Regions from separate parts of the Vibrio sp. J502 genome, predicted to be linked through region 1. Evidence: riboswitches for the same ligand, from Rfam matches in the RefSeq annotation. Region 1 holds a riboswitch; the other holds the start of a gene.

The links. A riboswitch is a leader RNA that binds a small molecule or an ion and turns the genes downstream of it on or off. The one in region 1 is predicted to bind lysine.
Region 2: another riboswitch for lysine. It lies ahead of lysC (lysine-sensitive aspartokinase 3); the one in region 1 lies ahead of N5E84_RS06960 (Na+/H+ antiporter NhaC family protein).

Annotation. Positions count from the first base shown of each region.
Region 1 covers NZ_CP104554.1:1,483,496-1,499,942, reverse strand. Annotated here, with positions in the region: gene N5E84_RS07000 (DUF945 family protein) at 1-81, shown strand, start outside; gene serC (3-phosphoserine/phosphohydroxythreonine transaminase) at 225-1,322, shown strand; gene purB (adenylosuccinate lyase) at 1,423-2,793, opposite strand; gene hflD (high frequency lysogenization protein HflD) at 2,848-3,465, opposite strand; gene mnmA (tRNA 2-thiouridine(34) synthase MnmA) at 3,486-4,607, opposite strand; gene N5E84_RS06975 (hypothetical protein) at 4,807-5,076, shown strand; gene N5E84_RS06970 (inosine/guanosine kinase) at 5,179-6,483, shown strand; gene N5E84_RS06965 (H-NS family nucleoid-associated regulatory protein) at 6,541-6,954, opposite strand; lysine riboswitch at 7,373-7,556, shown strand; gene N5E84_RS06960 (Na+/H+ antiporter NhaC family protein) at 7,673-9,274, shown strand; His leader region at 9,468-9,604, shown strand; gene hisG (ATP phosphoribosyltransferase) at 9,658-10,554, shown strand; gene hisD (histidinol dehydrogenase) at 10,560-11,858, shown strand; gene hisC (histidinol-phosphate transaminase) at 11,858-12,898, shown strand; gene hisB (bifunctional histidinol-phosphatase/imidazoleglycerol-phosphate dehydratase HisB) at 12,980-14,053, shown strand; gene hisH (imidazole glycerol phosphate synthase subunit HisH) at 14,053-14,730, shown strand; gene hisA (1-(5-phosphoribosyl)-5-[(5-phosphoribosylamino)methylideneamino]imidazole-4-carboxamide isomerase) at 14,744-15,481, shown strand; gene hisF (imidazole glycerol phosphate synthase subunit HisF) at 15,463-16,236, shown strand; gene hisIE (bifunctional phosphoribosyl-AMP cyclohydrolase/phosphoribosyl-ATP diphosphatase HisIE) at 16,233-16,447, shown strand, end outside.
Region 2 covers NZ_CP104554.1:2,454,064-2,470,510, reverse strand. Annotated here, with positions in the region: gene N5E84_RS11330 (cation:proton antiporter) at 113-1,393, opposite strand; gene metH (methionine synthase) at 1,576-5,253, shown strand; gene lysC (lysine-sensitive aspartokinase 3) at 5,320-6,672, opposite strand; lysine riboswitch at 6,782-6,957, opposite strand; gene N5E84_RS11315 (pyridoxal-phosphate-dependent aminotransferase family protein) at 7,136-8,257, shown strand; gene N5E84_RS11310 (hypothetical protein) at 9,108-9,503, shown strand; gene mgtE (magnesium transporter) at 9,670-11,022, shown strand; gene N5E84_RS11300 (IS66-like element ISVa11 family transposase) at 11,041-12,573, opposite strand; gene tnpB (IS66 family insertion sequence element accessory protein TnpB) at 12,633-12,986, opposite strand; gene tnpA (IS66 family insertion sequence element accessory protein TnpA) at 12,983-13,303, opposite strand; gene N5E84_RS11285 (PglL family O-oligosaccharyltransferase) at 13,545-15,338, opposite strand; gene uvrA (excinuclease ABC subunit UvrA) at 15,373-16,447, opposite strand, start outside.

The DNA of each region.
Region 1 (16,447 bases):
CTGAAACAGGGCAACTTGGAATTTGAAAATGGCAATCAAATGCCGCTATTGACACTATTACTTCCGGCATTGATGCGATAGCGAACGGCGCTCAAGCAAACGATTTCGCGAGTTTTAGCAATCAGTAAGAGAAAAGAGCCGATAGAAGCTCTTTTCTCGCTTTTTATCCACATCAAAAAGTGGTATTAATCACATTAATTGTCGATAGCAGGAGCAAGGAACTCATGGAATCAAATCAAGCGGGCCCAGTCTATAATTTCAGCGCAGGCCCAGCAGCCTTACCTAAAGCCGTGATGGAAAAAGCGCAAGCCGAGTTTATTAACTGGAACGAGCTTGGCACGTCCGTTATGGAAATTAGTCATCGCAGTAAACCTTTTATTCATGTTGCTCAAGAAGCGGAGCAAGATCTGCGAGATTTGCTTAATATCCCGAGTAATTACAAAGTATTATTTTGTCAGGGTGGAGCGCGCGCTCAGTTTGCGGCGGTGCCTTTAAACTTATTAGGCGATGCGACTAAAGCGACCTATATTGATGCGGGTTACTGGGCTGAAAGTGCGGTCAAAGAAGCGAAGAAATATTGTGAAATCGATGTTTTCAACGCCAAAGTGACCAAAGAGGGCAAAACAGCGGTATTACCAGCCAGCGAATGGAAAATCGATCCTGAGTCGGCTTACGTGCATTTTTGTCCGAATGAAACGATAGATGGTATTGAGATTAATGATTTACCAGATACAGGCAAACCGATTGTAGCTGATATGTCATCTACGATTTTGTCGCGCCAAATAGACGTCTCAAAGTACGGAGTCATTTATGCGGGAGCGCAGAAAAACATTGGGCCAGCGGGGATCTGTATTGCGATTGTTCGTGATGATTTGCTTGATTTAGCCAGTGATGTGCTGCCGACTATCTTGAATTATAAAGTGCAAGCTGAACAAGATTCTATGTTCAACACGCCGCCTACATTTGCGTGGTATTTGTCGGGTCTCGTGTTCAAGTGGCTAAAAGGGCAGGGTGGTGTCGCGGCGATTGAGAAAATCAACCGCGAGAAAGCAGCGCTGCTTTATAACGCAATTGATGAGTCACCTTTCTATCGCAATACCATTCACCCAGACAACCGTTCACTGATGAATGTGCCTTTCCAATTAGTGAAACCAGAGTTGGATAGTACGTTTTTAGAGTTGGCTGAAGCGCGTGGTTTAGTCTCGCTACAAGGTCACCGAGTCGCGGGTGGTATGCGAGCCTCGATTTACAATGCGATGACACTGGAAGGCGTTCAAGCCTTAGTTGATTTTATGCAAGAGTTTGAACAGCAGTACGCCTAACGTTTTTTATGGTATCAAAAACGATATAACATAAAATACGACCTTAAAAAACAAAGCCCACTAAGTGGGCTTTGTCATTAATCGGCTAGATTGAAGAGCATTACAATTTGTCGGTTAACTCAATTGCTTGGCCAATGTAGTTGGCTGGTGTCATCTCTTTCAAGCGTGCTTTTTCAGCTTCAGGTAGCGCAAGACTATCAATAAAGTGGCGCATTGCTTCACCATCGACTCGCTTACCGCGCGTGAGTTCTTTCAATTTTTCGTACGGTTTTTCGATGCCGTAGCGGCGCATAACTGTTTGCACTGGTTCAGCAAGGACTTCCCAGTTTTTATCGAGCTCAGCAAGCAGCGCATCACGGTTCACTTCCAGTTTACTGATCCCTTTTAGCGTTGAAGTGTAGGCGATGATCGCATAACCAACACCCACACCAAGGTTACGCAGCACGGTTGAATCTGTTAAGTCACGTTGCCAGCGAGAAATAGGCAGCTTTTGTGCTAGGTGATTGAACACGGCATTAGCAAGGCCTAGGTTGCCTTCTGAGTTTTCAAAATCGATCGGGTTGACTTTATGTGGCATTGTCGATGAACCAATTTCACCCGCAATGGTTCTTTGTCTGAAGTGGCCCAAAGCGATATAGCCCCAAATGTCACGATCGAAGTCGATCAGAATAGTATTGAAGCGGGCAACGGCATCAAATAGCTCTGCGATGTAATCATGTGGCTCAATTTGTGTGGTATAAGGGTTCCACGCCACACCTAGCGATTCAGTGATAAACTCTTCACTAAAGGTATGCCAGTCGAGTTCTGGATAGGCTGAAAGGTGAGCGTTGTAGTTACCTACTGCGCCGTTTACTTTTGCGAGAATCTCGATATTGGCAATCTGCTTATATTGGCGTTCCATACGGTACGCTACGTTAGCCATCTCTTTACCCATAGTACTTGGTGATGCTGGCTGTCCGTGGGTACGAGACAATAACGGAATATCGCGATACTCTTCTGCTAAGTGACGAATCGCATCAATAATGTTGCGCATTTCAGGAAGAAGCACGGTATCGCGCGCTTCTTTGAGCATTAGCGCGTGAGATGTGTTGTTGATGTCTTCTGAAGTACAAGCAAAGTGAATGAATTCATTAACGGCGTGCAGCTCAGGAACACCCGCTACTTTTTCTTTTAAGAAATACTCTACAGCCTTAACATCATGGTTCGTTGTGCGTTCAATTTCTTTAATACGAGCGGCATCTTCTTCGCTAAAATTGTCTGCTATCGCATTAAGAAATTGATTGGCTTCATCACTGAATGCTGGAACTTCGGCAATTCCAGCAGTGGCTGAAAGCTTCTGTAACCAACGAATTTCAACAATGGTCCGATACTTGAGGAGACCAAACTCACTAAAGATACTGCGTAACGCAATCGTTTTACTTCCGTAGCGGCCGTCTACCGGTGAAACAGCAGTCAAGGCTGACAGTTCCATGTTTTTCTCCTGAATTTTGAGGTTAAGTGTGAGAGTGAATTCTTTGCGTCAATATTAGACTCGAGCTAATAAAATCTGAGCTTGTTCGATCATTTTCTTACGACCGAAGATCAGATGGCGACGCTTTCCTCCAACCTGACGCCACAAGACAGCGCAACGAATTCCTGAAAGGAGTAAGGCGCGCACTTTGTGCTGGGTTGAAGTTTGTTGAAGTATGGTAGGGGTTCCAGTGACTTGGATTCTTGGGCCAATAGGGCTGATAACATCCAAGTAGATACTGGCAAGGTTGCTGATCATCTGATCATCAAGCAAGTCAAAATGGTTGACTTGACGTTCAATCGTTTGAATACGATCGCCCAGCTGTGACATCGCATCACGACGAGCGCTTAATTTACGCTCTAATGCCATCAGGCTAATGATATAGCGAGTGATTTCACTCCCTGATGGCGTGCTATCAATACCTTTCACCAAACATTCGAGGCCAATTTTTAAGTTGGCCTCAGAGCCGAAGACATCAAGTGTATTGCTTGGATTAGTACTTAAGATAGCCGTTAGAGAAGTTTCAAACGCGTCTGAATCACAGTGACCATTTTTTGCTACGTGTTGCACTAAAGCGACAGCTTGGCAGATACCCGCAAAAGCGATGGTACGGTCATAAAGGGTGTTAGCCACGTTTATTACTCCTAAGTTGTTTAAATTCGCTGCTCAATAATTCCACCGCCAAGACACACATCGCCTTGATAGAAAACCGCGGATTGACCAGGCGTGACGGCCACTTGTGGCTCATCAAAAATGACTTTAATGTTTTCATCATCAATAGGGATGATGGTACACGCTATATCCGTTTGACGGTAACGCGTTTTTACCGTGCAGCTTAGCGTTGCTTGGATTGGTGTACGATCAACCCAGTGTAATTGGGAAGCGATCAAGCCATGAGATTTCAATAATGGGTGATCAGCGCCTTGGACTGCAATCAAAACGTTACGTTTAAGATCTTTATCAGCGACATACCATGGGTCTTCGTTACCGCCACCGCCTTTTTGGCCACCAATGTGTAACCCTTTGCGTTGACCTAAAGTGTGGTACATCAGGCCTTGATGTTCACCAATAACGAGACCTTCTGGTGTTTCAATTTTACCCGGTTGTGCTGGTAAATAGCGAGACAAGAAGTCGGTAAATTTGCGCTCGCCGATGAAACAGATACCAGTTGAATCTTTTTTCTTCGCCGTCACCAAACCTTGTTCTTCCGCAATGCGTCGAACTTCGGGTTTTTCTAAATCACCCACAGGAAATAAGCTACGGGCCACTTGTTCATGGCTTAACGTGTACAGGAAGTAGCTTTGGTCTTTGTTGTTGTCCAAGCCGCGCAGCATTTGTGGTTTGTCATTACCTTCAGGGAAGGTGCGTCGAACATAGTGGCCCATGGCGATATAATCGGCATCTAGCACTTCATCTGCAAACTCTAAAAAGGCTTTAAACTTGATTTCTTTGTTACAAAGAATGTCTGGGTTGGGAGTTCGCCCTGCTTTATATTCCTCTAGGAAATATTCAAATACGTTGTCCCAATATTCGGCGGCAAAATTAATGGTATGAAGAGGGATGTCTAACTTATCGCACACGGCTTGTGCATCGGCTAAATCTTCCGCCGCTGTACAATATTCCTCGTTATCATCTTCTTCCCAGTTCTTCATGAACAGGCCTTCGACTTGATAACCTTGCTCTTTGAGAAGATACGCCGAAACGGAGGAGTCAACACCACCGGACATGCCGACGATGACTTTCTTTTGGCTGTTTGCGCTGCGGTTGTCTGACATTACTTAATACCACTCAATTGACTTGGTCGCAGATTCTAGCAGAAAGATTTTCGTCGCGACAGATCCGAGACAGCAATCACACTTCTATCTGGTTTAATTGGCGTCGTATCTGTCAATGTCAGCAGAAATTAGTTTTAGAATTCTACAATGGCTTATGGCATAGTGCGTGCCATTTTAAAGCGTAATAAAAGGCCACAAAATGCAAGATGACAATCAGATTATGGATGACGCATTCCTCATCGAAACAGTAGAGAATCAACTCGCGGACGGAAATCCGTTAAAGGTCAAAGAAACCTTGATGCGCTTGATGATGACAGGTCACTCAAGGGAGGATGCCGTTGCCTCTATTGCTTGTGCGCTTGCAATTGAGATTTTTGATGTGATGAAAAACGAAGGGCAATTTGACCTAAAACGCTATTCAGAGCATTTAGATAGGTTACCTGATCTCAGCTTTATGGAAGGTGAATAAAAATAATCAAGAGCAAACGTTTGCTATAGTTGCCTTAGTTGCCGCGCTAATGGGTGCGCGGTAGAATCGCGCATCTTTTTCTCCTCTACTCAGACTGACGTTATGAAATTTCCTGGCCAACGCAAATCAAAGCATTACTTTCCTGTTCATGCACGTGACCCACTTGTTATCCAAGCACAAGAAAATAAAAAAATGTCACGTACACATATTATTGGTATCGACCAGACCTTGGTGGATATAGAAGCGAAAGTAAATACTGACCTCATCGAAAAATATGAGCTTAGTAAAGGCCATTCGTTAGTGATTGACGATCAGAAGGCCGAAGCTTTGTACACTGAGCTCAAACAAAATGGTCTGATTACTAACGAATATGCTGGGGGAACGATTGGCAACACATTACACAATTATTCGGTGCTGGCAGATGATCGCTCAACGTTGTTAGGTGTGATGAGCCAAGATATAAAAATTGGTAGCTACGGTTATCGTTATTTATGTAATACATCAAGTCGGATGGATCTGAATTATTTACAAGCGGTCGATGGAGCGATTGGGCGCTGCTTTGCCTTGATCACAGAGGATGGAGAAAGAACCTTTGCTATTAGTGAAGGGCAAATGAACCAACTTCGCGCAGAAAGTGTTCCAGAAAAAATATTTAAAAGTGCTTCAGCCTTAGTTCTGACTGCTTATTTAATTCGCTGCAAAACTGGTGATCCAATGCCAGAGGCAACAATGAGAGCGATTGAATATGCTAAGAAATATGATGTACCTGTTGTTTTAACCTTAGGCACTAAATTTGTTATTCAAGATGACCCTCAATTTTGGCAAAATTTTTTGCGTGATCATGTCACTGTTGTTGCCATGAATGAAGATGAAGCCGAAGCATTAACCGGGGAAAGTGATCCCCTTGCAGCGTCAAATAAAGCCTTAAATTGGGTTGATCTTGTATTATGCACCGCAGGCCCAGTCGGTTTATTTATGGCAGGATATACTGAAGATGCGGCGAAACGTGAAACATCGTTGCCACTATTACCTGGTTCTATTGCTGAATTCAATCGTTATGAATTTAGTCGCCCAGCATCAAAAATAAGTTGTGAAAATCCGATACGTGTTTATTCTCATATTTCACCGTATATGGGTGGACCTGAGAAAATTAAAAATACTAATGGTGCGGGAGATGCGGCGTTATCGGCATTGCTGCATGATATGGCAGCCAATAAATATCATAAAGAGAACGTCCCTAATTCGAGCAAGCATCAGAATAACTTTTTAACCTATTCATCCTTCTCGCAAGTTTGCAAATATTCCAACCGTGCCAGTTATGAGGTGCTAGCCCAGCATTCACCTCGTCTGTCACGTGGTTTACCTGAACGTGACGACAGCTTAGAAGAAGCGTATTGGGAAAGATAAAAGATTAAAATAATAAAAAGGCTCCGTTAGGAGCCTTTTTATTTGCTAAAGAGATTATTAAATCTCGAATTCTTCTAGAGATTTACCTGCATCAAGTTGCTCTTGAATTGCAGAAGGTGTGCGACCTTGACCTGTCCATGTTTTTTCTTGGCCATTGGCATCAAGATATTTGTATTTTGCTGGACGAGGTGCGCGTTTGCCTTGAACTTTAACTTTGTTCTTAGTTTCACCAGAAAGTGCAGAAATTAATGCGCTTACATCAATACCGTCTTTGGCAATCTGTTCTGCAATCGCAGCCAGCTTCGCTTCTTGTTCTGCGCGAGCAGAGCGTTCTTCTTCTTCCGCTTCTCTGCGTTCTTGAACAACGATCGTTAATTTATCTAGTGCTTCTTCAAGCTGCTCTAGAGTGAGTTCACGAGAAAAAGCGCGTAGGCTACGAATATTAAGTAGAGTTTTTGTTAATTCAGACATGACTATTCCTATTTGATTTAATTTAGTCGACACAGCAATAATAAACTGCTGAATTGGTACTTACAATATTAGATTCAAATATTAATGAAAATTTTATAGATAAATAAAAATCAAAAAAATATGAACTTGTTAATGATGAGCTAATTTCATACATAAGTAGTAGTATCAAGAAGATCATCAATGATTTTTAGATAGACTTATAATTAATGTTTTTTATTATAATCTTCGTGATATTCATTGCACCACATTATGAAAGAAGTCTCAATGTTTCTTAATGAATGTGACCAATAATTGATGCACTTTGATGACATGATCGGTTGCAATGCATTCGTTGTTAAGTACAATGTCATTTACCTAAAGCGAAGTAAGACATTTATCATTGTTAAAATGACTTAATAACGGTGATTTATTGTACTTTCTTTGACGTAGAGGTGCGGTAAAAAATAGTAACTTTTGTTGGGGTAATGCCAATGAACAAAAGTGAAAGGTTTTATCGCCGAAGTAAGTATGCACATTAAAGCAGCTTGCTGGGGTTGTATTCGAATAGGAACAACACTGCCATAGTCTATTCTTTTTTTAAACTATGGAGCGCTACTGTAGGGTTGGGTGAAGTGTTCGCTTCCCTTTCGCTTAGTTCAACATGAATTACGTGGTTATCTTAGCTCGTAATTTGTCTGCAGTAGATCTCTAACCATTTACTTACTGGTTTTTGAAGATCATGAATTTAATCGATTTTGCATCATCTCCTCTGTCGCTGTTACCGCCTCTGGTAGCATTAAGTTTGGCTGTTCTTACACGCAGAGTACTTGTTTCATTAGGTGTCGGTATTGTATTAGGCGCGGTATTACTCGCGGATTATTCTTTTGGTAGTGCATTCAGTTATGTTGCTACTAAGGTATCAAGCGTCTTTGTTGCTGATGGCGGCATTAATACTTGGAATATGAGTATCGTCGGATTTTTGCTTTTATTAGGTATGATGACCGCGCTATTAACTTTGTCTGGCGGTACTCGTGCTTTTGCCGAATGGGCACAAGTCCGCGTAAAAAGTAAACGTGGCTCAAAACTGCTGGCGGCATTTTTGGGTGTGTTTATTTTCGTTGATGATTATTTTAACAGTTTAGCCGTAGGTTCTATTTCTCGCCCTGTGACTGACCGCTTTTATGTATCTCGCGCTAAACTTGCCTATATCCTTGATTCAACTGCAGCACCAATGTGCGTTGTGATGCCAGCTTCTAGTTGGGGCGCGTACATTATGACGATTATTGGCGGTATTCTCGTTTCTCACGGGATTACCGAATATTCGGCATTGGGCGCGTACATGCGTTTAGTACCAATGAATTTTTATGCCATTTTTGCATTACTGATGGTGTTTGCGGTGGTGTGGTTCCAATTAGATATTGGTCAAATGCGCCAGCATGAAATTAATGCCTCCCAAGGCCGTGGATTCGACGACGCAAATGAAAACGATAGCCAAGACGCACATGAGTTAAATGAAGAGCTTGATATCAAAGAGAGCGAACATGGCAAAGTGTTGGATCTGGTTTTGCCTATCGTATTACTCATCATTGCAACGATTTCAGCCATGTTATTTACGGGTGGTCAATCTTTAGCCGCAGACGGTAAAGCATTTGATCTACTGGGTGCGTTTGAAAACACCAATGTCGGCGCTTCATTGATTTACGGCGGGCTAGTTGGCTTGGCGATGGCTCTGTTTACTGTGTTTAAGCAAAAGCTGCCAATGAATGACATCAGTAATACATTGTGGATCGGTGCTAAATCGATGTTTGGTGCGATTTTGATCCTGATTTTTGCTTGGACAATTGGCTCTGTTATTGGGGACATGAAAACCGGTGCGTATATGTCATCTTTGGTTCAAGGTAATATTGATCCGCATTGGCTACCGGTCATCTTATTCTTACTATCGGGCGTGATGGCGTTTTCAACCGGCACTTCTTGGGGAACGTTTGGCATCATGTTGCCCATTGCTGGAGATATGGCTGCGGCGACCGATATCGCTCTAATACTCCCTATGCTGAGCGCGGTGCTCGCTGGTTCCGTTTTTGGTGACCACTGTTCTCCTATTTCTGACACCACCATTTTATCGTCGACAGGCGCGCGTTGTAACCATATCGATCACGTTGCGACACAATTGCCGTATGCACTGGCTACGGCCTTGGTTTCGAGTGTCGGTTTTGTTGTTTTAGGAATGACAGCGTCAGTGCTGATCTCGTTGGCTTGTGCCTCTGTTGCATTTATCATTGTGTGCATGATTATGGCCGCTATGGCGAAATCAAAAATGACACATTGCGAGACGTTGTAGCTGTATTTTGGTTAAATAGAGTTGATGAAAGGGAAACGAAAGTTTCCCTTTTTTATTACTGGCGCACGACGGCGAAAAAAGATTTTAAAAAAGCAAAATTTTTAGTTGAAAAAGAACATCAGCTTGGTTAGTGTGGAGTCAAGACAGCAAACCAATAAGAGCTGATAAGTATGCGTAATTTTGTAATGAACATTCATCATCACCATCACCCTAAATAATCTTTCGGGGAGATGTACGCATACCCGGGAGGCAGGAAACTCCCGGTGGTTAAGTCAAAGCATTTAGATTAAAACCCTCGGGAGAACGCAAATCTCCCGAGGGTTTTTTCATTTTGCTTTAACTCAATTCCAAATACATTCAATACATTGCACAGGGAAATTGTCATGCAAACACAACGCCTAAGAATTGCCATCCAGAAGAAAGGCCGCTTGAGCTCAGAGTGCCAAGACCTACTTAAAAAATGCGGCGTGAAATTCAATATCATGGGTGAGCGTCTTGTCGTTCACTCTCTCAATATGCCGATCGACCTACTGCTAGTGCGTGATGACGACATACCCGGGCTGGTGATGGACGGTGTGGTTGATCTCGGTTTCATTGGTGAGAATGAACTGGAAGAGGTGCGTTTAGAACGCTTGTCGCAAAATAAGAAAAGTGAGTTTGTTTCACTGCGCCGTCTTGATTTTGGCGGCTGCCGCTTATCCATCGCGATCAATAAAGATCAGCAATACAACGGTCCTCAAGATTTGGCGGGTAAACGCATCGCCACAACTTATCCGCAGCTACTCAAAGCGTACATGGATGAAAAGGGCATTGATTTTAGCACTTGTGTGCTCACAGGCTCTGTTGAGGTTGCGCCACGAGCTGGCTTAGCTGATGCGATTGCTGACCTTGTTTCTACCGGCGCAACATTAGAAGCGAATGGTCTCAAAGAGGCTGAAGTTATCTTCCAATCCAAAGCAACACTCATTCAGCGTCAAGGTGAATTCAGTGAAGATAAGCAAGCATTGATTGCTCGTTTATTGACGCGTATGCAAGGCGTGATTCAAGCCAAAGAGTCCAAATACATCATGCTGCATGCCCCGGTTGATCAATTAGAAGCGATTAAAGACTTACTTCCGGGAGCGGAAGACCCAACAGTGCTGCCTTTATCGGCGGAGAAAAATCGCGTTGCAGTACATGTGGTCAGTACCGAGAACCTATTTTGGGAAACCATGGAGCGCCTAAAAGCATTAGGGGCGAGTTCTATTTTGGTTTTACCTATCGATAAAATGATGGAGTAACGGCGATGAGAACTGTCGTTTGGCAATCGTTGAGTGAAACTCAGCAAGATGCAATTTTAGAACGCCCGGCCATTACTGAAGGAGCCAATGTCACTGCTGCTGTGAGCGCCGTGATTGCGCAGGTGAAAGCGCAAGGTGACCAAGCGTTAATTGAGTTAACTGAAAAATTTGACCGCGTGAAACCGGATTCAATTCGCGTTTCAAGTGGTGAGATTGATGCGGCGTGCGAGCGTCTTTCTGACAAGATGAAACAAGCGCTTCAACAAGCTTATGAGAACATTACTAAGTTCCATAAAGCACAAAAGCTGCAACCGATCAAAGTGGAAACGCAGCCGGGAGTGGTGTGTGAACAAGTCACGCGTCCAATTAATACGGTGGGCTTGTACATTCCCGGAGGCAGTGCGCCTTTACCTTCTACCGTATTAATGTTGGGTGTTCCTGCACAAATTGCAGGGTGTCGTAAAGTGGTGCTCTGCTCACCGCCACCGATTGCGGACGAAATCCTCTACGTGGCCAAGCTGTGTAACATTGATGAGGTGTACAACATTGGTGGTGGTCAAGCGATTGCAGCAATGGCTTATGGGACTAAATCCGTTGCTAAAGTAGACAAAATCTTCGGCCCCGGTAATGCCTACGTGACAGAAGCAAAACGTCAAGTGAGCAATGATTTTCGCGGTGCAGCGATTGATATGCCAGCGGGTCCTTCGGAAGTGTTGGTGATTGCTGATGATACGGCTGATGCCGATTTTATCGCGGCAGATCTGCTTAGCCAAGCTGAGCACGGACCTGATTCACAAGTTGTGTTAGTGACCCCTTCAGCGGTGATTGCCGATCAAGTAACAGATGCAGTGCAAAAGCAGCTAAAAAGCTTATCTCGCGCCGCCATTGCAGAAAAAGCCTTGGCTTCTAGTTTGATTATCATCGCTGAGTCTTTGACCCAAGCGGTTTCTATCTCGAACTACTACGGTCCTGAGCATTTAATTGTGCAAACGCGGAACCCTCGTGAGCTGTTGCCGTTACTTGATAACGCTGGCTCAATTTTCTTAGGTGAGTGGTCACCAGAATCAGCCGGTGACTACGCTTCGGGTACCAACCACGTTTTGCCAACATACGGTTACACGCGTACTTATTCTAGCCTTGGTTTAGCTGATTTTAGTAAGCGCATGACGGTGCAAGAACTCAGCGCAGAGGGCTTACAAGGGTTAGCGCCAACCGTGGTCACAATGGCAGAAGCTGAAGGATTGGATGCACACAAACGTGCGGTCACCATTCGAGTCGAAAAATTGCAAAAGGCGAAAAAATAATGGAAAAACTGGCTCGTAAGCAAATTCAAGCACTGAAACCTTACTTATCGGCTCGCCGTATTGGCGGCAGTGGTGATGTGTGGCTCAATGCCAACGAATCGCCATTCAATAATGAGTACAAAACCGATTTTGTGCGTTTGAACCGTTACAGTGATTGCCAACCCAAAGCTATGATCGATGCGTATGCGGCTTATGCCAAGGTACAGCCAGAGCAGGTGTTGACCTCACGTGGTGCCGATGAAGGGATTGAGCTTTTGATCCGCGCATTTTGTGAGCCCAATCAAGACGCTATTTTATACTGTCCGCCGACTTATGGTATGTACGCGATTAGCGCTGAAACGTTCGGTGTCGAGCGTAAAGTTGTGCCATTAACGGCAGATTGGCAGCTCGACCTGTCAGCCATTCGTGCCAATTTGGACAGCGTGAAGTTGATCTTCGTTTGTAGTCCTAATAATCCAACCGGCAATTTGGTTAAGCGCCAAGATATTATTGCTTTGCTGGAAATGACTAAAGACCGCGCTATTGTCGTGATGGATGAAGCCTACATTGATTTCTGTCCAGAAGCCTCAACCGTTGATTTATTAGCGCAATACCCGAATTTGGCGATTTTACGCACCTTATCTAAAGCGTTTGCGCTTGCCGGTTTGCGCTGCGGTTTTACCTTGGCCAATAAAGAGCTGATTGATGTGCTGCAGAAGGTAATTGCACCTTATCCCGTGCCAATTCCGGTAGCAGACATTGCCGTGCAAGCGTTATCGGAAGCTGGGCTTGCTCGTACCAAATTCCAAGTGTTGGATCTCAATGCAAACCGTGCTTACTTACAAGCAGGGTTGTATATGGTGCCCAATTTAACTGTGTTTGAAGGATGGGGAAACTACCTATTAGTGAAATTTCCCGATGGCGATGCATTGTTTAAAGCCGCTTGGGATCACGGCATTATTTTACGCAATTCTCCGATTGAAAATTGTGTGAGGATCAGTATCGGTAATCGCGAAGAGTGTGAAAAAACACTCGCTTTTATTCGCAATTATTATCAGTAATCGAGCACCATAAATAGCCCAAAATGAATAAAGAGCCAGTCGTTTAAGTAACGTTACTGGCCAATAGAAAAGGATATTCCAGTGAGCAAACAGCAAAAAATTCTCTTTATTGATCGTGACGGCACCTTAATTGTTGAGCCTCCGGTTGATTTCCAAGTTGATCGTTTAGACAAACTGAAACTAGAGCCGTATGTGATCCCAAGCCTACTGGCTTTGCAGGCTGCGGGTTATCGGCTGGTGATGGTCACCAACCAAGATGGACTGGGGACGGATAGCTATCCTCAAGCGGATTTCGATGCCCCTCATGCGATGATGATGGACATTTTTCAGTCCCAAGGAGTGATCTTTGATGATGTGTTGATTTGCCCGCACTTTGAAAAAGATAATTGCTCTTGCCGCAAACCCAAACTGGGGATGGTTAAAGAGTATCTGCAAGGAGGCAAAGTCGATTTTCAGCAATCAGTGGTGATTGGCGATCGAATGACCGACCTGCAACTGGCTGAAAATATGGCGATCCGTGGTATTCAGTATCATCCGAAAAGTATGGGATGGCGTGAAATAGTTAAAGACTTAACCGTGAAAACGCGCAGCGCCGAAGTGGTGAGAACCACTAAAGAGACCGACATCAAAGTAGCGGTCAATTTGGATGAAACGGGTGGTAATCAGATTACAACGGGGTTAGGTTTTTTTGACCACATGCTTGACCAAATCGCAACCCATGGTGGTTTTCAATTGAAGTTGAGCGTCAATGGTGATCTGCACATTGATGATCACCACACCATTGAAGATACCGCATTAGCACTCGGGCAAGCCTTAAAAGAGGCATTAGGCGATAAGCGTGGCATTGGTCGTTTTGGTTTTTCGTTGCCGATGGATGAGTGTTTAGCACAATGCGCGCTCGATCTATCGGGTCGCCCTTATCTGAAATTTGAGGCCACCTTTACACGTGAGCAAGTGGGCGATCTCTCCACTGAAATGGTATATCACTTCTTCCGTTCATTAACCGACACTTTGGCCTGTACGCTACATCTCTCATCCAGTGGCGAGAATGATCACCATATTATTGAAAGTTTGTTTAAGGCTTTTGGCCGCACATTGCGCCAAGCCATTAAAGTGGAAGGCAATGAACTACCTAGCAGCAAAGGAGTACTGTAATGTCGTCAGTCCGCGAAGCGATGAGTGATAACAGCAGCCAGCCGCAAAAGGTTGTCATCATTGATACAGGCTGCGCTAATGTTTCTTCCGTGAAATTTGCCATCGAACGCTTGGGTTACCCAGTCACTATTTCAAAAGATCCTGATGTGGTGTTGACGGCAGATAAGCTGTTTTTACCCGGTGTCGGTACGGCAAGTGAGGCGATGAAAAATCTGCAACAGCGCGATTTAATCACCTTGGTAAAACAGGTTGAAAAGCCACTGCTCGGCATCTGTTTAGGCATGCAACTGTTAGGTCAGCTGTCAGAAGAAAAAGGACAGCAAGCTAGCGATCAAGCTAATGGCATTGTTGATAATGATATTGTTGAATGCTTGAGATTATGTGACGGCGAGGTTCGCCTGATGGATACAGGCGATTTACCACTGCCACATATGGGTTGGAACACGGTCAATGCCGAAAGCGGCCATCCTCTGTTTAAAGGCATTGAGCAAGGTGAATATTTCTATTTTGTCCATAGCTACGCCATGCCCGTCGGTGAATACACGATTGCTGAATGTGAATACGGTAAGCCTTTCACCGCGGCGCTGCAAAGCGGTAATTACTATGGTGTCCAATTTCACCCAGAGCGCTCATCCAAAGCAGGCTCAGCACTGATCAAGAACTTCTTGGAATTATAAAAGGGAATTAGCAATGATCATTCCAGCATTAGATTTAATTGATGGCCAAGTGGTTCGCTTATTTCAAGGCGATTATGGTCAAGTTACCGAATACAAAGTGGATCCTGCAGAGCAGTTTCGCCTCTATCATCAGGCTGGAGCTAACTGGTTGCACCTTGTCGATTTAACGGGTGCAAAAGATACCTCAGCCCGACAGCTTGATCTGATTGCCAAACTGCTTGCCAGTACCCCTGCCAATATTCAAATTGGTGGCGGTGTGCGTAGTGAGCAAGATGTGGTGGATTTATTAAATGCGGGTGCGCAGCGCGTGGTTGTCGGTTCTACGGCCGTAAAACAGCCTGAATTAGTCAAAGGATGGATGGAAAAGTATGGCGCAGAAAAAATTGTGCTAGCGCTCGACATCAACATTGATCAAGACGGCACACGTAAAGTGGCCATTTCAGGTTGGCAAGAAGATTCAGGTGTAACGATAGAAGCCTTGATTGATGATTACCTAACGGTCGGTTTGACACACGTATTGTGCACTGATATTTCCCGCGATGGCACACTAGCCGGTTCTAACGTTGAGTTGTATATCGATTTATGCAAACAGTACCCACAAGTACAGTTTCAATCCTCAGGTGGTATCGGTAGCTTAGCGGACATCAAAGTCTTAACAGGCAGTGGTGTTGCTGGCGTGATCGTCGGTCGTGCCTTATTAGATGGTAAGTTCACCGCTCAGGAGGCATTCGAATGTTGGCAAAACGCATAATTCCTTGTTTGGATGTCCGCGATGGACAAGTAGTGAAAGGGGTGCAGTTTCGCAATCACGAAATCATTGGTGATATCGTACCGCTTGCAAAACGCTACGCCGAAGAGGGCGCGGATGAGTTGGTGTTTTACGACATTACCGCGTCGAGTGATGGCCGAGTGGTTGATAAAAGTTGGGTTGCGCGTGTCGCGGCAGTGATTGATATTCCATTTTGCGTCGCGGGCGGTATTAAATCTGCCGAAGATGCTGCGCGAATTTTAGAATTTGGTGCAGATAAAGTCTCCATTAACTCTCCAGCACTCGCTAACCCACAGTTGATTACTGACTTAGCGGATAAATTTGGCGTGCAATGTATTGTGGTCGGCATTGACTCTTACTTCGATCAAGAAACGGGTCAGTATCAGGTCTATCAATTTACTGGCGATGAGACGCGCACCAAAGCAACACAGTGGCAAACTTGCGATTGGGTACAAGAGGTACAAAAACGTGGTGCGGGTGAAATCGTATTGAATATGATGAACCAAGACGGCGTGCGTAATGGTTATGATCTACAGCAACTCCAGAAGGTACGTGCTGTGTGTCGCGTGCCACTTATCGCTTCTGGCGGGGCGGGAACGATGGAGCACTTTGCGCAAGCTTACCAACAAGCTCATGTCGATGGCGCGTTGGCGGCATCGGTTTTTCACAAGCAGATCATCAATATCGGCGAATTAAAACAATATTTACAAGCAGAAGGTGTAGAGGTAAGACGATGAGTTTTCAAGTATCGAGTGCGGTTGCACTTTCTGAGCGTATTGATTGGAACAAAGTTGATGGCCTTGTTCCGGCGATAGTGCAAGATTTTCAATCAAGTCAAGTGCTTATGATGGGTTACATGAACCAAGATGCGTTGCAAAAAACCGCGCAAACAGGCCAAGTGACGTTCTTTTCTCGCAGCAAACAGCGCCTTTGGACCAAAGGAGAGAC
Region 2 (16,447 bases), 970 kb from region 1:
TACAGTAGATATAGAGAGAGGAGTAACAAAGTAAAGATAGCAAAAGCCGATGTTCTAGAACATCGGCTAGAGGTAAAATTGGTTTGATCAGTCATTACTGACAGTTTTCTTTCTACATTGACGATTTTTCAGCTTGTTTTGCTTTATCTATCAATGGGGTAATTGTTGAACCTTGAATAAGTATTGAGAACACCACGACAGCGTATGTCATAACAAGGATTATCTCTTTTACATCAATAAGCTTGTCTGGGATAACTAATATGCCAGATGGGATAGAAAGTGCCATTGCTAGTGCTAGCCCACCTCGTAGCCCTCCCCAAGTTAGTATCTTTATTGACCATGGATTGTAGGAGCGGTAACGCTTGAAGCCGATGTAAGAGAAAAAAACGCTTAGATAGCGAGCAGATAAGACAAGAGGAATGGCGAAAGCCATCAATATCCAGTCCTCTTCATGGAATTTGAAAAGTAGCATCGACATACCGATAAGTAGGAAGAGCACACCATTCAAAAATTCGTCAACCAATTCCCAAAAGTGGTCAAGGTGTTCTTCACTTTCTTTTGAAAAGCCAATGAAGCGTGTCCAGTTGCCAATCATTATCCCTGATACAACCATAGCTAAAGGTCCGGAAACATGAATAACATCTGCAAAAACATAGCCAGCAGTCGGTATACCAATGGTTAAAAGCAGTTCCATTGAGTGATCATCGGTGGCGCTGATGAGGTAGTGGAATAATAGCCCAAGAGCTAGGCCATACAGGATGCCCCCCATTGCCTCTTGAATAAACAACATAGTTACACTACCTATGGTTGGTGCTTCTGTACCAAATGCAATAGTGAAAATAGTGACAAAGATAACCAAACCAAAACCATCATTAAAGAGCGATTCTCCCTCGATTTGGGTTGAAATACGTTTTGGTGCATTTAACTTTTTAACAATAGCTAATACGGCTATTGGGTCTGTTGGTGATATGAGTGCACCAAATAGCAGACAGTAAACGAGATCGAAGTGAATACCGATAAATTGACAGAAGGCGTATAGCCCAAAACCGATGAAGAAGGTTGAAAATAGCGTTGCGCCTAGCGCAAGAACCGCGATTTCCCATTTCTGATCTTTTAGGTTGGGTAATTTGATGCCTAGGCCACCAGCGAAAAGTAGAAAACCGAGTATTCCTTTGAGCAGAAAATTTTCAAAGTTAATACTGTTGACGGTTTCTGTCGCTATTTGAGTTAGATGAAACCAATCATTTTGACCTGCAACTAAGATCAATAATGACAACATCATCGATCCTGCTGTAATGGCGATAGTGGTTTGCATATTGCCTATCTTACTGTTTAGAAAGGCAATCAACATTGCTGCTCCTGATAGGAAGCATAAAGTGTAATAGACAGACATTGTTTTCTCGTCGTGTAACAAAATATGAATGAAATTCTCCTTGGATGATGTACAAATAGCAAACACTTTTTAGCCATGATTGCAGATGTATCAAACGATAATTAAAGTGAAGTTTAGACGTCTAGATTTCTAATGGTTATATGATAGGATGAGCGAATAACCAAAAGGAATGAGGCTGTACTGTGGGAAGAGAAGTTAGAAGTCAAATTGAAGCTCAATTGCAACAGAGAATATTATTGATTGATGGTGGCATGGGCACCATGATTCAGAGCTATAAATTGGAAGAGCAAGATTATCGCGGAGATCGCTTTGCCCATTGGCCAAGCGATCTGAAAGGAAATAATGACCTTCTCGTCTTGACGCAGCCTCAGTTAATCAAAGAAATTCATAGTGCTTACTTGGAAGCAGGTGCTGATATCCTAGAGACGAATACCTTCAACGCGACGAGCATCGCAATGGCCGACTACGATATGCAAGCCATTAGCAATGAGATCAATTTCGCTGCTGCAAATCTTGCACGCCAAGCTGCTGACGAATGGACGGCGAAAACGCCTGATAAACCTCGTTACGTGGCGGGAGTGCTAGGGCCAACAAACCGCACTTGCTCGCTCTCCCCTGACGTGAATGACCCTGGGTTTCGAAATATCAGCTTTGAGCAATTAGTTGAAGCTTACTCAGAATCAACACGTGCTTTAATTCGTGGCGGCAGCGACTTAATTTTGATTGAAACCATTTTCGATACTTTAAATGCTAAAGCCTGTGCCTTTGCGGTGGATTGTGTGTTTGAAGAGTTGGGTTACAAACTGCCCGTGATGATCTCAGGGACAATCACCGATGCCTCTGGTCGAACGCTTTCTGGGCAAACAACCGAAGCCTTTTATAATGCACTGCGACACGTTGAGCCTATCTCATTTGGTTTGAACTGCGCACTCGGTCCGGATGAATTGCGCCAATACGTTGAAGAGCTATCACGTATTTCTGAATGTTATGTCTCGGCTCATCCCAATGCGGGGTTGCCTAACGCATTCGGTGAGTATGATCTTGAAGCTGATGAGATGGCGCAGCACATCGGGGAATGGGCGCGAGCGGGATTCTTGAACCTTGTTGGTGGCTGTTGTGGAACCACTCCTGAGCACATTAGACAAATGGCAAAAGTGGTCGAAGGTGTGAAACCAAGAGCGTTACCCGATATTCCAGTGGCTTGTCGTCTATCCGGTCTAGAGCCGCTGACGATTACCAAAGAGAGCTTATTCATCAACGTAGGTGAGCGAACTAACGTCACTGGTTCTGCGCGTTTTAAGCGTTTAATCAAAGATGAGCAGTATGATGAGGCGCTGCATGTTGCTCGAGAGCAGGTCGAAAACGGTGCACAAATCATCGATATCAATATGGATGAAGGGATGTTGGATGCGCAAGCTTGCATGGTCCGCTTTCTCAATTTATGCGCTTCTGAGCCGGATATTTCCAAAGTACCAATCATGGTTGATTCTTCTAAGTGGGAGGTGATTGAAGCAGGTCTCAAATGCATTCAAGGCAAAGGGATTGTGAACTCGATTTCCCTCAAGGAGGGAAAAGAGAAGTTTGTTGAACAAGCTAAACTCATTCGCCGCTATGGTGCTGCTGTGATCGTGATGGCGTTTGATGAAGTAGGCCAAGCGGATACCCGTGAGCGAAAACTTGAAATTTGTACCAAAGCTTATCGAATTTTGGTTGATGAGGTTGGTTTCCCTGCTGAAGATATCATTTTTGATCCCAATATTTTCGCGGTTGCGACTGGTATTGATGAGCATAATAATTATGCTGTGGACTTTATCGAAGCCGTGGCTGATATCAAACGTAATTTACCCCATGCGATGATTTCCGGCGGGGTTTCCAACGTCTCTTTCTCTTTTCGCGGTAACAACTATGTGCGTGAAGCGATCCATGCTGTATTCCTTTATCACTGTTTTAAAAACGGCATGGACATGGGTATCGTCAATGCTGGTCAGCTTGAGATTTACGATAACGTGCCTGAGAAACTGCGTGAAGCAGTCGAAGATATCATTCTCAATCGCCGCAGCGATGGCACTGAACGCTTACTGGATATTGCGGCTGAATATGCGAACAAAGGTGTCGGTAAGGAAGAGGATGCCAGTGCGCTGGAATGGCGTTCATGGCCAGTCGCAAAACGTTTAGAGCATGCGTTGGTCAAAGGTATCACCGAGTATATTGTTGAAGATACAGAAGAAGCTCGTCAAAATGCCACTCGCCCATTGGATGTGATCGAAGGGCCTCTCATGGATGGAATGAACGTGGTCGGCGACCTCTTTGGCGAAGGGAAAATGTTCCTGCCGCAAGTAGTGAAATCGGCGCGCGTTATGAAGCAAGCCGTTGCGCATTTAGAGCCCTACATCAACGCGCTTAAGCAAGCGGGTTCCAATAATGGCAAAATCCTTCTTGCCACAGTTAAGGGGGATGTACACGACATCGGCAAAAATATCGTTGGCGTCGTTTTGCAGTGTAATAACTACGAAATCATTGACCTCGGCGTTATGGTGCCATGCGAGCAGATCCTCAAAGTCGCGAAAGAACAGAATGTCGACATCATTGGGTTATCCGGCCTCATCACTCCCTCTTTAGATGAAATGGTGCACGTCGCTAAAGAAATGGAGCGACAAGGGTTTAAATTACCGCTTTTGATTGGCGGAGCAACCACCTCTAAAGCACATACCGCAGTTAAAATTGAGCAAAATTATCACCAGCCTGTTGTGTACGTGAATAATGCTTCGCGCGCAGTAGGCGTTTGTTCTTCGCTTCTTTCTGATGAGTTACGTCCTGCTTTTGTGGAAAAATTAAACCTCGATTATGAACGCACGCGTGATCAACATCACCGTAAAACCCCCCGAACTAAGCCTGTCTCATTAGAAGTGGCAAGGGCAAATAAAGCGGTTATCGATTGGGATAACTATACGCCGCCAGTTCCGGCTAAATTGGGCGTACATGTGTTTGATGATTTTGATGTGGCTACCCTTCGTCGTTACATCGACTGGACACCATTTTTCATGACATGGTCATTGATGGGTAAATATCCGACGATTTTTGAACACGAAGAGGTGGGAGAGGAAGCGCAAAGTTTGTTCCATGATGCTAATGCATTGCTTGATAGAGTTGAGCGAGAAGGGCTACTCAAGGCTCGCGGTATTTGCGCTTTATTCCCGGCCGCGAGTGTGGGGGATGATATCGAAGTGTATCGCGATGAATCGCGCACCGAGGTTGCTCATGTTCTTCATCACTTACGTCAACAAACCGAAAAGCCCAAAGGTTATAACTACTGCTTGTCCGATTACATTGCACCAAAAGAGAGTGGTAAACGAGATTGGATCGGTGCATTTGCCGTGACAGGCGGAATTGGTGAGCGAGAATTAGCAGACCAATATAAAGCGCAAGGCGATGATTACAACGCCATCATGATCCAAGCGGTGGCTGATCGTCTTGCTGAGGCTTTTGCGGAATATTTGCATCAGCAAGTTCGTAAAGAAATTTGGGGTTATGCTGCTGACGAAGAGTTGTCGAACGATGATTTGATCCGTGAGAAATACCAAGGTATACGTCCAGCACCGGGCTATCCAGCGTGTCCTGAGCATACGGAAAAAGGCACCTTGTGGGAGATGTTACAAGTTGAGCAGACCATCGATATGTCTTTAACCACCAGTTACGCTATGTGGCCGGGTGCTTCGGTGTCAGGTTGGTACTTCTCGCATCCTGATTCTCGTTATTTTGCCATTGCACAAATTCAGCAAGATCAGATGCAAGATTACGCGCAACGTAAAGGTTGGAATGCACAAGAAGCGGAAAAATGGCTTGGGCCGAATTTAGATTAAGTAATAAAAAACAGGTTGGCTAAGCCAACCTGTTTTTTATTCAGCGTGTAACTACTCAATGTGGTTTTATCGTTCAAACAAATCTTGATGAAGTTTCTGAATTGCCGCTTTAGAAACCGACTCGTGTAATAAAAAGCAGAGGTTGTGCGGGCTGGCACCATAGCAAATCATACGCAAATTGAAATCTTCTAAGGTGCTAAAAACTTGTTTTGCATAGCCTTTGCTTTCACTCATGTTATTGCCGATCAGCGCAACTAAACACAGATTATGTTCGACTTCAACTTTACACAGCTCTTCTAATTCTAAGCGCACCGCTTGAGGCAGTTCAGGCGCTCCACCTGAGGTATCGGTTTTATCTAATGTTAATGAGACGCTGATTTCAGAGGTGGTGATCAAATCCACCGAAATTTTGTGTTTGGCTAAAATTTCAAACACCTTCGAAAGAAAGCCGTATGCGTGAAACATGCTAGCGCTGCGTAGTGTAACCATGGTTTGATTGCAGCGTAGGGTTAAGGCTCTAAATAGAGGTGAGCTTTCCACACGTTTACGGATCCAAGTGCCGCCTTTTTCAGGCTCTTTTGAGGAGCCGACAAACACAGGGATATCGTGGCGAAGCGCGGGCAGCAACGTCGATGGATGCAAAATTTTAGCGCCAAAGTTTGCCATCTCCGATGCTTCGCTAAAGCTTATCTCCGCAATCGGAGCGGCTTTAGGCGCAATGCGTGGGTCAGTTGTATAAATCCCCGGCACATCAGTCCAGATTTCTAAGCCAGAAGCTTGTACCGCTTCGGCGATCAAGGCCGCAGAATAATCACTGCCGCCTCGGCCTAATGTGGTTGTATTCCCTTGTTCATCAGCGCCGATGAAACCTTGAGTTACCACTACGTGTTGCAGACAAAGTGGTGTTAACTTCTCTTGGGCTAATTGCTGGATCTGCTCTAATTGCGGTTCCGCCCGACCGTAGTGATCATCAGTACGCAGCACTTCTCGAATATCAAAACGGATCGCATCCATGCCACGTTCACGCAGTAATTGCGTCAGAATGAAGGTCGACATTAACTCGCCACAAGCCACTAAGTGATCGGTCAGTTTTTTACTCGCTTGAAAAGAGGCCGCTTCTGCGACACTGGCCACCATATCTAAAATTGAGTGTACCTCTTTTTCAACTTGTAGCGGGTCGGCAAGTTTATCAATAATCGCATGATGAATATCAGCTAACTGTTTGATAATACTTAAGCGTTGATTAGCATCTTGTACGCCATTGGCTAATTCAACCAATAAATTCGTCACGCCAGAGCAGGCACTGCTCACGACTAATTTGGTCTCTGGATTATTTTCGATCACAGCGGCACAAAGGCTCATTGCTTCAAAGTTAGCAACGCTTGTTCCGCCAAATTTGGCGACATTGAATGCGCTCACGGCATTTCTCCCACGACTTCCTGAAATAAAAATAGTGTTGGTGTACCAACGTCCAATGTTTGAAGAGAGTTTTTCTAGAGCAAATAAAGAGGTGTTTTTATGATTGGTTTACCTCAGAAGCTCTTCATCAGGGTTGCTGATGACAGTTGAAGGGATTCAGCCCATTCAACCGATAAACCAAATCCACAACCTTGGTTTATCTCGGCACTGCTCCCCATTAATGTTTTGTATTGGAGTTGAGGCTCCACAAAACATCTGCCTGGGCAGTGCTCCTCTTCTGCTAGATAGCTCATTCATTGAACGTTTTTGAACTGTTAATGTCAATCGCTAATTAAGTCCAAATGTAAAATAAAATTAACCAGAGTGTGACACTGGTTTGACCTCTAGACTTCGGTCGAATTGTTGCATCAGCGGATTTGTTTTACTCTGGGTATTCGTATTTGGCCGCAAGCAAGGAGCAACTATGTCCATTACCAGTTTTAACCCACCCCAGCGAATTTTGATGGGGCCAGGCCCGTCAGATATTTACCCCCAAGTATTACAAGCGCTGAGCAGGCCGACTGTTGGCCACTTAGATCCGCTTTTTATCCAGATGATGGATGAGCTAAAGCAGCTGCTTAAATACGCTTTTCAAACGGAAAATGAGTTTACCATCGCGGTTTCCGCGCCGGGCAGCGCTGGTATGGAGGCGTGCTTTGTCAACCTGATTGAGCCAGGAGATAAGGTCATCGTGTGTCGCAATGGCGTTTTTGGCGAGCGTATGCGCGAGAATGTAGTGCGCTGTGGCGGAGAAGTGGTGCTGGTGGATGATGAGTGGGGAGCCCCCGTTTCGCTCGATAAAGTCGAGCAAGCCATACAGGCTAACCCTGATGCTAAAATTCTCGCGTTTGTCCATGCAGAAACGTCAACTGGTGCATTGAGTGATGCGCAAGCATTAGGTTTGCTGGTTAAGCAAAACAACATGCTGAGTATTGTAGATGCGGTGACATCCTTAGGCGGCGTGCCACTTTATGTGGATCAATGGCAGCTCGATGCCGTCTATTCTGGGAGCCAAAAGTGCTTATCGTGCCCTCCGGGTTTATCGCCACTGACTTTTTCAGCGCAAGCGATTGAAAAAATTCAATCTCGCACAACCCCCGTTCAAAGCTGGTTTTTAGATCAAAGCTTAGTGCTTGGTTATTGGAGCGGTGCAGGCAAGCGCAGTTATCACCACACTGCGCCAGTTAACAGTTTGTACGCATTGCATGAAGCCTTGCTGGTGTTGAGAAACGAAGGTCTAGAGCAGGCTTGGGCACGTCATCGTGTGATGCATGACAAATTAAAGCAGGGTCTAGAAAAATTAGGATTTGAATTTGTCGTTGCTGAAGATTGTCGTTTACCGCAATTGAATGCGATCTATATTCCAGAGGGGGTTGATGAGGCTAAAGTGCGAGCGCATTTGCTCAATCAATACAACTTGGAGATCGGCGCAGGCCTTGGCACTTTAGCGGGTAAAGCGTGGCGTATTGGTCTAATGGGGTATGGGGCGCGCAGTGAAAACGTGGCCTTATGCTTACGGGCGTTAGAAGAGTCATTAACAAATTAGCAAAAAAAACACATAAGGGAGCATTTGCTCCTTTTTAGTGGTGCTGATGCTGAACGTTGTTCGTCTCAGCATCAATCATAAAATTCATTTTTATTGTTAGCTCTTCCCTGGCCTGAGTGGAATACTCGTGATTGATATCTTAAGATAAAGTTTGTCGTTAATGGTTTAATTACTCGTATGAATATAAGTGGCATTTTGTGTATTTATAATAAATATACGATGACAAAGTTCGTGGCCTAAATATTAGAACCAGTTTGGATACTACTTTGTATTGTCATGGTATTGTAAAAAATGAACATTGTTCGATTGTTTTGGTTGACCATTATTTTATCTGCGTTAGGATAACCGCGCTGAGAAAGCATACTTATTATTAACTTTTTAGAGGTGCAATAGAAACCTATGGACTCGTCGAGTAGTCGATTATCCAAGTGTGGTATTTTCTGGTTAGTAGAAAAGCCTACGTTTTGTTGCCAACTTTTCATTTAAAGCCTCGCTTTTGCTAAGTTGGTATTCATACTAACGAAGCTCCTTTTCTTGTTCTCTCCTGTCAATATCACACTCTTTTTATAGAGTATCGTGTTTGTTTAAGTCGATCATATGATTTATTCAATACAGCGTTTCTACTGGCTAGAGCGTGAATGCTTTTGAATTTCTTGCGTGTCATCTGTACACCGCTAGAACTTTCGCAAGTACACGGCTTCTCTATTTGACTGACTTTATCTTCTCCTAACTTGCTTGTTCAAAGCGGGGAATGCTTGAGCTTGATGGTATAAGCTTATTGCAGTTCAGTTACGTGGATTTTCTGCATAATTTGGTTTCTTTGCCTTGATAGTTTCAAGGAGATACAAAGATGGTTATGTACAATACATCATTAGCTATGGGCAACCGGCTACCTGCTGCTCACTCTATTCAAACCGAAATGGATAACAACTTTATTTGTGTAGGCGCATCGCTATCTGTAGAAGCGGTGATTGCGATTCTACGCTCATCGTCCTTAACCGATAAGCGCTTAAACCTTATCTTTATCTCTGGTGATGCAGGTGAATACTTAGGGTTTGTTTATTTAAGCAAGGTGGTGGTATCACAGATGAATATCATCATGAAAGATATTATGCACAAAAGCGATATTGCCGTATCGGCCTTAATGGATAAGGTTCAAGCTAGAAAGTTATTATTAGACAGTCATTTGCCTATGATTCCTATCATCGATAGTCGGAATCGAGTGATTGGCGCCTATTCTATATAATAAATATTAACAAACTTTAAAATAAGTCGCTCAACTTCACTAAATGAAATTTTAGTGAGATTGGAACAGTGTGCTTAAAATTTAAGTTATTCATTGAATACATTGATTCTAAAAATAAGCTTTAAAATTATTATGTTTATTTTTAAAGTTAAATATCGGCTGAGATATGATAATGAAATTACAAAAAATAGCGTTAGAACTCGCTGCGATTAATTTTAATCGTGACCCATTAAACTTAAATCAATTAATGGAACAGTATCCCATCGCTGATATTGCTCAAGTCTTCGCTGAGCAGTTGGCTAATCAGACCTTGAGCGAAGAGGATGTCTTTGAGCTGGTGCAATTGATGCCAATCGCTCGTCAAGCGGCGCTATTGGGGTATTTTTCTGAGCCTATCAGAGAAAAAGTGGTGGAGAGAATGCCGCTCGAAGCGCTTGCGAAAGTGCTTCAAGTTATGCCCCATGATGAAAGGGCTGACTTATATGCTCACTTGGATGAGACGCGCCAACCGCCGCTACTTGCTCTACTGGATCAACAAGAGCGGCAAGATGTACAACAACTCGCAGCCTACCCTCAAGGCTCGGTCGGCTCTATCATGACGACAGATTATGCGACGTTAAACGCCGATGATGATGTGCCGCAGGCGATTGCGCGTTTACGTGAAATGGCCAACGAGAGGGAAACCATCTATCAAGCGTATGTGATTGATAAACAGAATCGCTTACTTGGTACACTTTCGCTTAAGGATTTAGTGCTGGCACAACCGACCTCGCTTGTCTCTGACATCATGACCAAAGAGACAGTGTTTGTTCGAGCTGATGAAGATCAAGAGTGTGCAGCGCAAGCCATCAGTAAATACGATTTACTTGCGGTGCCTGTTTTTGATGAGCAATTCCGTTTGGTCGGTATAGTGACTTATGACGATGCGATGGACGTGGCCGAGCAGCAAGCGGATATGGATTTTCATAAAGTCGCTGCGGTTGGTTTTACCGGTAACCTTAAAGAAGCCAGCGTATGGCTAATGTACAAGAAACGTGTGTTTTGGCTGGTGTTGTTAGTCTTTGGTAATCTTTTTTCTGGTGCCGGAATTGCGTACTTTGAGGAGACGATTCAAACCTATGTCGCCTTGGTCTTCTTCTTACCACTGTTGATTGATAGCGGCGGTAATGCAGGATCCCAGTCAGCAACGTTGATGGTTCGAGCCTTAGCCACTGGTGAAGTGGTGATGAAAGATTGGCTATCCATGTTGGTGCGAGAGTTAGGGATTGCGGCGTTATTAGGGGCAACAATGGCCATTGCTGTTTCTTTATTGGGTTTTTGGCGAGGCGGCAGTGATATCGCTTTTGTCGTTGCGGTAACGATGCAAATTGTGGTGATTATTGGTTGTATTGTTGGAATGCTCCTTCCGTTCATTCTGAATAAGTTTAAGCTCGATCCTGCGTCAGCCAGTGCTCCGTTGATCACGACCATTGCTGATTCTATCGGGGTGATCATCTATTTCAGCGTATCCGCCCCATGATCCCACGGGGCGATATTGTTAGTGTTGGAAGTTCCAAGGCAGGAGTGCATCGATATCAGGCTCAGATTTCGCTAGCTCTTTCATGCACTTAACCATGTAGTCGTAAAGGATAAGGCCGTTGGCTTTCGCTGTCTCGACGATACTGTAAAGCATCGCGCTCGCTTCAGCTCCATTGGGATTGGTCGAGAAGAGCCAGTTCTTTCTGCCTATAACCAGCGGTTTTATTGCGCGTTCAGCACGATTATTGTCTATCGATAAGTGACCGTCATCGATATAGCGGCTCAGCTTCGGCCACTGACCGAGCGTGTATTTTATCGCTTTACCCAGCGGGCTAGACTCAAGCACTTTCTGAGTTGTCATCCATTCATAAAGCTCATCCAGTATCGGCTTAGCATGCTCTTGGCGCTCTGCTTTCCGTTTTTCGGCACAGGCACCTTTTAAGCGTGATTCTATTCCATAGAGTTTCTGGATTTTAGCCAATGCACTATCCGCTTTGCCTGACTTGCCTTTGCCTTGCAGCTTTTTCGCCTCCATGAACTTGCGCCGAGCATGCGCCAAGCAACCGACATTGGTGACGAGATGAAGCCCATCATAAACACCATAGCCATCGGTTTGTAGATAACCACTGTAATCCCCCAAGAAGGCAACAGGGCACGCCCTAGCTCGACTGTTTTGATAGTCGTACAAGACGATATTTCTCACATTAGGGAGGGCGGCTTCAGGCGAGTCTGCGCCCGAGCAGTAAAGCCACATATAACACTGTTTATCTTCTTTGAGGACATTGAGCGGCGTTTCATCCGCCTGAATCACCACTTGCTCAAGTAGGTGCGTTTTTAAGGCCGCGTAAAGTGGAGCGAACTTCTCACTGACTTGGATAATCCACCTTGCCATGGTGGTTCGTGAGAGTTCGATACCCGACTGGGTAAACAGGGATTCTTGGCGGTAAAGTGGCATCGCGTATTGATATTTGCCGAGGATGATATTGGCCAACAAGCTTTCTGTGGCGAAGCTCTTCGGGATAATGCTTTGCGGCGCTGGCTTTTGAACGACGTGGTTTTTGTCTTCTGTTTGCTCGCATTGGCGGCAAGCATATTTAGGACGAACATATTCCAACACTTTTAGTACCGCTGGCGTGAACTCAAGTTTCTCGCTACGGTCTTCACCGATTTTATGCAGGTTATGTTGACAGCAAGTGCACTGCTTTTCATCGTCGTTTAAATCGAGTTCGATAACTTCACGAGGCAAGGTCTTTGGCAGTGGTTTGCGTTTACCACGTTTCTTCTTTGTGATGGTCGTTGTGACAACTTCAACCTCTTCTTCCTTAGCGGCCTCACACTCCGCTTCGTTGAAGAGATCACCTTGAGATTCATCGTAAGGCTTTAACGCCTCCGAGCGTTTAGCGAACTGACGGTCGAAGGCAAGTTTGAGCTGTTCAAGCAGCGATTGACGCTCTTGTTTCAATTGGGTTTCTGACGCCAACAGCGCTTTCACCATCGCTTGTAGCTCGGCAACATCTTGGCTTTCTGAGTTGATATTTGGCGTCTTTTTCATGGCATTGATTATACTAAAATCATGCCGTTAATGCTTGGTGGATATGGCTATATTATCGCTTAAGTCATTGTAAAATCGTTTATTCTAACGGGTTTATGGCCGATAATCGTGAAGCCAGAAAGCAGTCTGTCAAGCTCGAATTGAGTTAGGGTAAACACCTCATTTTGCTCTTTTGATGGCCACTTGTACTTGGCTTTTTCAAGGCGCTTGTACCAAAGAGCAAAGCCTGTTTTATCCCAGTACAGCACTTTGATTTTGTCGCGCTGTTTGTTGGTGAACAGGAACAGTGCGCCGCTGCCCAAGGGCAAGTCGGTGTCATTTTCGATAATCGCAGCGAGGCCGTTGATGGACTTTCTAAAATCGACGCTTTCGCGATAGAGATAGATTTCGGGAGCACTGAGCATACGTTTCATGACAGCGCACCGATAAGCTCTGCGAGATAGGTCGCTGGCGTGCCTTGTGGGATGCTCAGTTCAACATCATTGACGAGCAGCGTCATATTGGCAACGACAACGTGAGTGGCTTGATACTTTGTGGTCTTTTCAACGACTTCTGCTTTAACAAAGCCAACCGTGTTCGGTTTTTCGATGTGCTTTAACTGTTGGCGCTTAGCGTAAAAAGTGGAGAGGCTCAGTCCGTTACGTTCACAGAATAATCGTTGTGATAGTTGGCTGGATTCATAGTGTTCGAACAGGGTTCGCCATTCTTGGTTAGTGCGTCGTTTGGCCATTTCAAATCTCCTTTGGGTTGGAGGTTTGATCTTATTATTCGGGCTAGGTGATTAGAATGCGGGGTTTATGACGCGCTTACATTTCAGCGTTGCTACCATGGTGTTGGATTTTCCACCAGTGACGTAAGCCACCCATCCTGCAGTGAGATCTACTGGTTGGAGTGTGAAATAAGCCCAACGGTCAAAAGCTTTCTCTATTTTTGGGAAAGCTTTTTTTATGAATAAGGCTCATATGATCGATTTAATCGGCAGACGAACGATCAGCCGAACTGGTTGGCGGGCTATACTGCACCTCACTGAAATCCATATTGGGGAACAAAAATGCGGCTTCGGAGCGAATTTGCTCGGCGCGGCTTTCGTCACCAATACCTTGGTAAGCCAAGATCAGATTATTGTAAAAAGCAGGACGCGGTTTATGTTTTATGATGGCCAATGACCAGTCGATGTATGGCGTAATCAATTTAGGATCTTGATTATACAGGCCAATGTTGAGGTAAGTGCTGTAGACATCCCAATCAAAACGGTCTTTCCAAACCACAGGGTTCGTCACCTTTTGTAGGATATCCGGGTTCTTGGGTTGAGATTTCTCAAATTGGGTAAGCACGTAATTACTGTGCAGTGCGCTGAGCATATAAAAGCCAGTCAAAATCGGCACTACTAAAGTCAATACTCGAAATAGGGATTTACTGATAAGGCCAAAAGGGGCCGAACGGTATTTAGCCACGCGTTGATCAACCCAAAAAAGCAGAATAATGAAGGTTATCCAATGAATGGCAGAATGGTAAAATGGGTATTCGAGTTGGCTGTGCAACACGATAGGGATGAAAAGGGCGAACATCGCAAGCCTGGTCCCTTTCTTGGCCGAATACATCCGCATGAGCACGAAAAGCATGGCCAGTGTGATCCCTAGCACAGGTAACAAACCGCCTTCCACCGCCCAGAATAGTAATTCATTATGAGGATGATCCATCGACGCTAACCCCGGTTGGTAGCTAGGGTTTAATTGGTGTTGCCTTGCAGTATAAAGCAAATATTCAGATTCAAACTTGCCATAGCCATAACCCGTGAAGGGTTTCTCTATGACCATATCGATGGTTTGAGGAAAGGTATAACGGCGAGGGCTCTCTAAATCAGCCTTATTCTCTAGAAAATCGCCCGTGCCTTGGGAATAGACAGCGACAAACCCTAAAGCAATACCCAATAGCGTTGCAGCGCTCCATCCCCAAAACCGTTTAGGCGTCGAAAATTTAAATAGGTAAGGCAGAACAAAAAGCGTGCCGAGTACCGCGCCAATCCAGCCAGTGCGCGAGGCTAATATCACCAGCAACGGTGCAGTGAGCAGTGGAGTGACATAAAGTAGGCTCACTTCGCTAACATGCTGGTTGTACTTTTTCGGTTGACGAGCCAGTAAATAGCCGGACATAACTAGCCCTGTCGCGAGAAAGCTCGCCATCACATTCGGTTGCTGAAAAATGCCGTAAGGGCGGTTGATGAGGGTGTTGTAGCCAAAAATATTATCGGGTGAAAGCAAAAAGTATTGGTACAGACCAAATAGAGTTTCAATCAATACCGCGAGTACGATAAACCAAAGTAATCGCTGCTTATGTTTGTTACTAAAACGAAATTGTTGCAGCAATACAAAAAAAAGCAGCCCAGTCCATAGTCCTAACATTCGACTCAACGACGACTCAATTTGAGCATTCGTATAAAGCAGCGGAATCGTCATGATGGTACAACTGATGAAAAGACCGATGGTCAGTTTGGAATAGCGTAACCTACGGTTAGATGCGAGTTGATACAGACCTAATGAGAGCGTAAAACTAAGGGCAAGCCAAGTGGTTGGATTAAAAGATAAAGCCAGACCTGAGCCACCAGGGTTGGGCATAAAAAAATGCATTGCCAGTAAATAGAGAATGCCAATCGAAAGCAAAAAGGGTTTGTTTAAGGGGATGGCGGGTGTTTGTGCTTCAAGTTGTGTACCGCTTAGATGCAATGTTGCCATAGGTCTCGCGTTCCAATTAAAAGAAACCAGCAACCACTTGCTGGTTTCTTTACTTTACCGTTTTTTTCTATTTCAACATAGGCTTAAGAAAGCGTGCTGTGTGTGAACCTTCGATCTGCGCCACATCTTCGGGCGTTCCTTGAGCAATAATTTCGCCGCCGCCTTGTCCACCTTCTGGCCCTAGGTCGATCACCCAGTCTGCGGTTTTGATCACATCTAAGTTGTGTTCAATTACCACCACGGTATTGCCGTGGTCGCGCAAGCGATGCAGTACGGTCAAGAGCTGTTGGATGTCATGGAAGTGTAAGCCTGTCGTTGGCTCATCCAAAATGTACAAGGTTTTCCCTGTATCGCGTTTTGATAGTTCACGAGCCAGTTTGACGCGTTGAGCTTCGCCCCCTGACAATGTCGTCGCCGCTTGTCCGAGGCGTATGTAGGATAAACCCACGTCAATCAAAGTTTTGAGTTTGCGAGCGATCATCGGTACGGGCTCAAAAAAAGCGTAAGCATCTTCGACGGTCATCTCCAACACTTCATCAATCGCTTTGCCTTTGTAGCGGACTTCCAATGTTTCACGATTATAGCGTTTGCCCTTACACACATCGCATGGCACGTAAACATCGGGTAAAAAGTGCATTTCAACCTTAATCACACCATCACCTTGGCATGCTTCGCAGCGTCCACCGCGTACGTTAAAGCTAAAACGACCCGGTTTATAGCCTCGAGAGCGAGACTCTTGAGTGCCCGAAAATAGCTCACGGATCGGTGTGAAAATGCCCGTATAGGTGGCCGGGTTTGAGCGGGGAGTTCGGCCTATCGGGCTCTGGTCAATGTCGATGACCTTATCAAAATGCTCTAACCCTTTGATTTTTTGATATGGAGCAGGCGTTGCTGTGGTGGCTCCATTTAAGGCCGTATGAGCAATTTTAAAAAAGGTATCATTAATTAAGGTTGATTTACCGGAGCCTGAAACTCCTGTTACGCAGCTAAATAAGCCAACAGGAATTGATAAATCAACCGTCTTGAGGTTGTTACCCGACGCGCCGATAAGCTCCACCGTTTTCTTGGGATCTCTCGGGGTACGCACGGTAGGAATCGCAATTTTTTTTGCGCCGCTCAGGTACTGTCCCGTGAGCGAATTA